Regions from separate parts of the Jeotgalibacillus aurantiacus genome, predicted to be linked through region 2. Evidence: a T-box and tRNA genes for the amino acid it is inferred to sense, from the RefSeq annotation. Region 2 holds a T-box; the other holds one or more tRNA genes.
What was found. A T-box is a leader RNA that pairs with one kind of tRNA and senses whether it is charged. The one in region 2 lies ahead of ileS (isoleucine--tRNA ligase), so its partner is inferred to be a tRNA-Ile.
Positions count from the first base shown of each region.

Region 1: it encodes a tRNA-Ile, which carries the amino acid that the T-box ahead of ileS (isoleucine--tRNA ligase) is inferred to sense. The anticodon was not compared.

Region 1 is NZ_JACNMS010000004.1:29-3,479, forward strand. It holds tRNA gene H7968_RS12830 (tRNA-Gly) at 28-99, shown strand; tRNA gene H7968_RS12835 (tRNA-Arg) at 111-187, shown strand; tRNA gene H7968_RS12840 (tRNA-Pro) at 214-290, shown strand; tRNA gene H7968_RS12845 (tRNA-Ala) at 299-374, shown strand; tRNA gene H7968_RS12850 (tRNA-Met) at 403-479, shown strand; tRNA gene H7968_RS12855 (tRNA-Ile) at 490-566, shown strand; tRNA gene H7968_RS12860 (tRNA-Ser) at 584-676, shown strand; tRNA gene H7968_RS12865 (tRNA-Met) at 705-778, shown strand; tRNA gene H7968_RS12870 (tRNA-Asp) at 787-862, shown strand; tRNA gene H7968_RS12875 (tRNA-Phe) at 873-948, shown strand; tRNA gene H7968_RS12880 (tRNA-His) at 959-1,034, shown strand; tRNA gene H7968_RS12885 (tRNA-Gly) at 1,045-1,118, shown strand; tRNA gene H7968_RS12890 (tRNA-Ile) at 1,138-1,214, shown strand; tRNA gene H7968_RS12895 (tRNA-Asn) at 1,219-1,293, shown strand; tRNA gene H7968_RS12900 (tRNA-Ser) at 1,303-1,390, shown strand; tRNA gene H7968_RS12905 (tRNA-Glu) at 1,398-1,469, shown strand; gene H7968_RS12910 (TraR/DksA C4-type zinc finger protein) at 1,994-2,602, opposite strand; gene H7968_RS12915 (1,4-dihydroxy-2-naphthoate polyprenyltransferase) at 2,723-3,451, opposite strand, start outside.
Region 2 is NZ_JACNMS010000002.1:583,193-586,643, reverse strand. It holds gene H7968_RS07730 (YggT family protein) at 1-254, shown strand, start outside; gene H7968_RS07725 (YlmH family RNA-binding protein) at 324-1,094, shown strand; gene H7968_RS07720 (DivIVA domain-containing protein) at 1,194-1,706, shown strand; T-box leader at 1,778-2,008, shown strand; gene ileS (isoleucine--tRNA ligase) at 2,065-3,451, shown strand, end outside.

The sequences.
Region 1 (3,451 bases), on a different contig from region 2:
GTCCCTCCACCCGCACCAATTCAATATGCGGGAGTAGTTCAGTGGTAGAACACCACCTTGCCAAGGTGGGGGTCGCGAGTTCGAATCTCGTCTTCCGCTTACTATATTTAGCGCCCGTAGCTCAATTGGATAGAGCGTTTGACTACGGATCAAAAGGTTAGGGGTTCGACTCCTCTCGGGCGCGCCATACATAGAATACCACATACTTTTTTTCGGGGAGTAGCTCAGCTTGGTAGAGCACTTGGTTTGGGACCAAGGGGTCGCAGGTTCAAATCCTGTCTTCCCGACCATTTATTAAGGGGCCTTAGCTCAGCTGGGAGAGCGCCTGCCTTGCACGCAGGAGGTCAGCGGTTCGATCCCGCTAGGCTCCACCATATTTTTTGAAGGATACTTTATTTATTGGGCGGCGTAGCTCAGCTGGCTAGAGCGTACGGTTCATACCCGTGAGGTCGGGGGTTCGATCCCCTCTGCCGCCACCAATATAATAAAGGACCTTTAGCTCAGCTGGTTAGAGCAGACGGCTCATAACCGTCCGGTCGCAGGTTCGAGTCCTGCAAGGTCCACCACTTTTATACAGATTCATGGAGGTATACCCAAGTCTGGCTGAAGGGATCGGTCTTGAAAACCGACAGGGGTGTAACAGCCCGCGGGGGTTCGAATCCCTCTACCTCCTCCATTTTAATTTAATGATGTTTATTTATCGTCGCGGGGTGGAGCAGCTCGGTAGCTCGTCGGGCTCATAACCCGAAGGTCGCAGGTTCAAATCCTGCCCCCGCAATTACCTTTGGTCCCGTGGTGTAGCGGTTAACATGCCTGCCTGTCACGCAGGAGATCGCCGGTTCGATCCCGGTCGGGACCGCCATTTTTATTTTGGCTTTGTAGCTCAGTTGGTAGAGCAATGGACTGAAAATCCATGTGTCGGCGGTTCGATTCCGTCCAAAGCCACCATTTTTCTATGGCGATTGTGGCGAAGTGGTTAACGCACCGGATTGTGGTTCCGGCATTCGTGGGTTCGATTCCCATCAGTCGCCCCATACATTAACTGCGGGTGTAGTTTAGTGGTAAAACCTCAGCCTTCCAAGCTGATGTCGTGAGTTCGATTCTCATCACCCGCTCCAACTTTATTAAATAAAGTATGGGCCTATAGCTCAGCTGGTTAGAGCGCACGCCTGATAAGCGTGAGGTCGGTGGTTCGAGTCCACTTAGGCCCACCATTATTCCACAGTAGCTCAGTGGTAGAGCAATCGGCTGTTAACCGATCGGTCGTAGGTTCGAGTCCTACCTGTGGAGCCATTTTTTTATGGGGAAGTACTCAAGTGGCTGAAGAGGCGCCCCTGCTAAGGGTGTAGGTCGCGTAAGCGGCGCGAGGGTTCAAATCCCTCCTTCTCCGCTCTTTAGGCCCGTTGGTCAAGTGGTTAAGACACCGCCCTTTCACGGCGGTAACACGGGTTCGAATCCCGTACGGGTCATCCTTTTAAAACACACTTCATTACGAAGTGTGTTTTTTCTATTCTTCCATCTCTCAAAAAATAACAATCGAAGCTGGATTTTGTCTTCTATCTCCAAGGCAGTATGGTAAACCCTATATAATGATTTCTCCTATCTCATTCCATGCCTGGTCATTACTTTGATTTAAGCGAATGGGGATAGTACATGTAATGAGTCAGGTAAATTACCTTTTTTGCTATCAATCACTCGATGCCTTCTGTCGATAGCTGGCCAGTTGATGATGATAGACTGTTTCGGTAAGCCAGATTAGTTGAGTGTTCTGTAATTAATGTAGATAGACGTTTGATTTCTGTCGATAGTCGTTTGAATTTCGTTGATCACGTCAATGAAATAGTCGATAGCTAATTTCAACACCCTGATCTCAAAAAACTATCCAAGCGTATCATAAACAGATTTAAACGAAGGTATCTTTAGAAAAGAAGAATACGACGATTTTAGCGCAAAAAAGGAATACACCAGTTAAATAGGTGCATTCCTTTTTTTATTATTCTTTATCACTGTTTTTATAAATTTTTCTTTCGTCACCTTCGAGGTCTGTTCCGATTGTGTCTTCGTTTACATCTTCTTCGCTGTAGAGGTCATTATAGTCTCCGGATCCGTCAGCCATATCGGAAGGGGTTTCGGAAGTACCGTATCGTCCTACTTCGTCGAAACTGTTTTCGTAGTCACGGACTTCGCTTTCTTCTCCTCTGTATGGATGATCAGACGAAGGGGACAGGACCGATTCTTCGCTTGGTCTGGAGTGATCATTGCTGAATTGTTCAGCATGCTCCACGCATGTCAGTGCAGTAGGGATGGCTTCTAGACGTTCGTAAGGGATTTCTTCTCCGCTTACGGCACAGATCCCGTAAGTGCCTTCATCCATGGCCTTCAATGCACGGTTAATATCGTCAAGTTCTTTTTGTGTATGTTCCTCGAGTGCCAGGTCTTTTTCTCTTTCAAAAAGATCCGTGGCATTGTCAGCAGGGTGATTATCGTAGTTTGATAGCTCTGTATTCGTGTTACCATCAGGTTTTTCGTTTTGTTCAATGATTTCTTTTTTTCTGGTGAGTAATTCATGTTTAAGGTATTGTTTTTGTTTATCTGTAATCATGCAAAACATCCTTCCTTCATCTAAGTCACTTCTTACAGTTTATCCTTCTCACAAAAATTGAAACCTAACATTGTATTTCGCTGCCTTTCAAAAATTAAAAAAGACCCCCGGAGGAGTCTTTTAAAAGAAGTATCCAATTAAATAACCGATTGATAACAAAAAGCCGAAAATAGTGTTGGTCTGTGCTGTTGCTTTCATTGCAGGCATCATCTGGATCGGCATTGTTTTCCCAATGAATCCTTTGGTTGCTCTGACAGCTTTAGGAATGCTGAACAGACTGATGAGCAGCCATGGTGATACTGTACCGGTGATCACGAGGACTACTACAAACCCGTATGATACGGTGAACATACCGGCGAGCAGATAAATCGCTTTCTGTCGACCGAGGAGAATAGCAATGGTTTTTCTGCCGTTTTCCTTGTCTCCGTCTAAATCACGGATGTTGTTGGCAAGAAGGATTGCACCCACCAGAATGGAAACCGGAATCGATACAAGCATTGCTACCGCATTTACCATGCCGGTCTGAATATAGAATGAGATCAGGATAATGACAAATCCCATGAAAAATCCGGCCGTTATTTCACCAAATGGTGTGTAGGCGATTGGGACTGGACCACCTGTGTAGAAATAGGCTGCTGCCATACAGACTAGTCCGATCACGGCGATCCACCATGAACTGTTGGCACAAATATAGAGACCCAGCAGTAATGCTACACCGAACAGAATGAAGGCAAGGTTCAATACTGTCTTTGGCTTAACGCCATTTCTTACGATTGCGCCTCCGATGCCGACAGACTTTTCGTTATCCAGGCCGCGTACGAAATCGTAATATTCGTTAATCATATTGGT
Region 2 (3,451 bases):
TTTTTAGTTTGCTAATTACGTTATTACAATTTTACAGCTATGCGCTGATTATTTATATTCTGCTATCCTGGTTCCCTAATGCCAGGGAGAGTTCATTCGGTCAGATTCTCGGCAGAATATGTGAGCCTTATTTAGAGCCTTTCCGCAAGATCATCCCGCCACTCGGCATGATTGATATTTCACCGATTGTGGCGATCATAGCGCTGAACTTTGCGGGAATGGGATTAAGACAACTGTATTTTATGATTATGTAGATTTCATCTCAAGTCCGGTGCTTGCCTTCTGGCGGTACCGGGCTTTATTTGTTACAAGGAGTGAAGTGTATGTCTGTCTATCAGCATTTTCGAAAAGAGGAAAAGGATTTTATCGATCAGGTTCTCGACTGGAAAGCAGATACGGAAATGAAGTATGCACCGAAGCTGACAGACTTTCTGGATCCGAGACAGCAGTTTATTGTACAGTCACTTGCAGGACAGCAGGGAGAGGTTCAGGTTGCTTTTGAAGGTGGCGGTGATTCAGAGAGGAAAAGAGCGCTGTTTTATCCATCTTATTTCGAACCGCAATTTGAGGATTTTGAACTGTCTTTATTACAGGTCCGCTATCCTGAAAAATTTGTCACAGTTGAACATAGCGATGTACTTGGTTCACTAATGGGGCTTGGCATAAAAAGAGAAAAGCTCGGAGATATTATTTTCCCTGAGCATGGCGTTCAAATTGTCACGACAAAAGAAATGTCTTCATTTTTATCGATGAATGTCACGCAAATCGGTAAGGCGACTGTCAAAACTGAAGCCATCTCCTGGGACGAAAAAGGGACTCCTTTGGAAAAATGGGTGGAAAAGCAGGCTTTCGTTTCTTCAATGAGACTTGATACAATTACAGCATCTGCGCTGTCGATTTCAAGACAAAAAGCTCAACAGCTTATTCAAAGCGGAAGAGTGAAGGTGAATTTCAGAGTGGAAGAACGGATCGCCTTTGAGTGTGACCAGGGAGATATGGTGTCTGTCAGGAAGTTTGGACGCTTCCGGATTGGTGAACATCTCGGAACAACTAAAAAAGACAGGATCCGGACAAGCTTTTTCTATTTGGAGTAGGCCCCTTAAAAAATTCTGATAAAAAGAGGAAATGTCACACAATTCGTCGAATGATCAGTATAATGGAAAGACAACATGAATAATTTTGGAGGTGCAATGATGCCGTTATCGCCATTGGATATACATAATAAAGATTTCAGCAGAGGTTTCAGAGGATATGATGAAGATGAAGTGAATGAGTTTCTTGATCACGTGATGAGAGACTTTGAACTCGTTCTGCGTGAGAAAAAAGAGCTTGAGGAAAAGCTTTCTATGCATACAGAGCGTCTTGGGCATTTTACAACGATCGAGGAAACGCTGAACAAATCCATCGTTGTTGCACAGGAAGCAGCTGAGGAAGTAAAGCGTAACGCCAATAAGGAAGCAAAACTTATCGTGAAGGAAGCAGAAAAAAATGCAGACCGGATCGTCAATGAGTCCTTGTCAAAAGCGCGTAAGATCGCAATTGAGATTGAAGAGCTGAAAAAACAGTCAAAAGTTTTCCGTACCCGTTTTAAAATGCTGATTGAAGCACAGCTTGAACTGATCAATAACGGAGACTGGGATGAGCTGATGGAATATGACCTCGACACGACTGAACTGAAAAGACTTGAGCCGGAACCGCACGAATAATTGAATGATTGACGGATCAACAGCAGTTTGACTATAATAGGATTGTTGAAAAATGATTAAACTGATGAATACGATATACGTTGATAGGAAGAGTAATCTGATTTGAGCCGACATAAAGCGAACCGGGGAAGGTGAGAGCCCGGTGCGGACGGACAGACGAAGATCATCCTGGAGTTTCAGAGCTGAAAGTAAGTAAGCCCTGACGTGTGGCGGCGTTAACAGCTTCTTGAGTGGAAAAACAGCACTTTGTTTTTCTATAAGGGTGGTACCGCGTGATAGCATAAGGCTCTCTCGTCCCTTTTTGGGATGGGGAGTCTTTTTTGTTTTTTAAAGAAAGAGAACTGAAGGAGGAAATACAATGGAGTACAAAGATACATTACTCATGCCTAAAACAGCTTTTCCAATGAGAGGCAATCTGCCTAACCGCGAGCCTGAAATTCAGGAAAAATGGGCAGAGATGGACATTTATAAAAAGGTGCAGGAAAGAACGGCAGGAAGACCGTTATTTGTGCTGCATGACGGACCTCCGTATGCGAACGGGGACCTTCATATGGGGCACGCACTGAATAAAGTACTGAAAGATTTTATCGTACGTTATAAATCAATGAGCGGTTTTAGCGCGCCTTATGTGCCGGGCTGGGATACACACGGTCTGCCGATTGAACAGGCTCTTACAAACAAGGGTGTAAAGCGTAAAGAAATGACAGTGGCTGAATTCCGTGAAAAATGTGCGGAATATGCACTCCAGCAGATTGATAACCAGCGCTCACAGTTTAAGCGCATCGGTGTTCGTGGTGATTGGGAAAACCCGTATATTACATTGAACCCAGAGTATGAAGCACAGCAGATCCGTGTATTCGGCGATATGGCGAAAAAGGGCTACATCTACAAAGGGAAAAAGCCTGTTTACTGGTCTCCATCAAGTGAGTCAGCGCTTGCTGAAGCAGAGATTGAATACCAGGATAAGCGTTCACCTTCTATTTATGTTGCGTTTGACGTAAAGGATGGAAAAGGTGTACTGGATGCAGGTGTGAAATTTGTTATCTGGACGACAACACCTTGGACGATTCCTGCTAACCTTGCGATCGCCCTTCACCCGGATCTTGACTATGTAGTGGTGAAAGAGAACGGTGAACAATACGTGGTAGCAAAGGAACTGCTGGAAGAAGTGACTGAAAAGGTTGAGTGGACATCACCTGAGATTGTCAGCACGTATAAAGGAGCTGAGCTTGAGCATATTACGGCACAGCATCCTCTTTATGACCGTGAGAGCCTTGTCATTCTTGGTGAGCACGTCACTACTGATGCCGGAACAGGCTGCGTTCATACAGCACCTGGCCACGGGGAAGACGACTTTATTGTCGGGAAAAAATACGGACTGGATGTATTGTGTCCGGTTGATGATAAAGGTGTGTTTACTGCAGAGGCACCTGGTTTTGAAGGATTATTTTATGATACGGCGAATAAACCTATTTCTGAAAAGCTGGAAGAAGCAGGCGCACTGTTAAAACTTGAATTTTTCACACACAGCTATCCGCATGACTGGAGAACAAAAAAGCCGGTTATTTTCCGTGCAACAGCCCAGTGGTTTGCGTCGATTGATAACTTCCGTGAAGAATTGCTGCAGGCAGTAAAGGATACGAAGTGGATTCCTGCATGGGGTGAAACACGTCTGTTCAACATGGTTCGTGACCGCGGCGACTGGTGTATTTCCCGCCAGCGTGCATGGGGTGTTCCGATTCCTG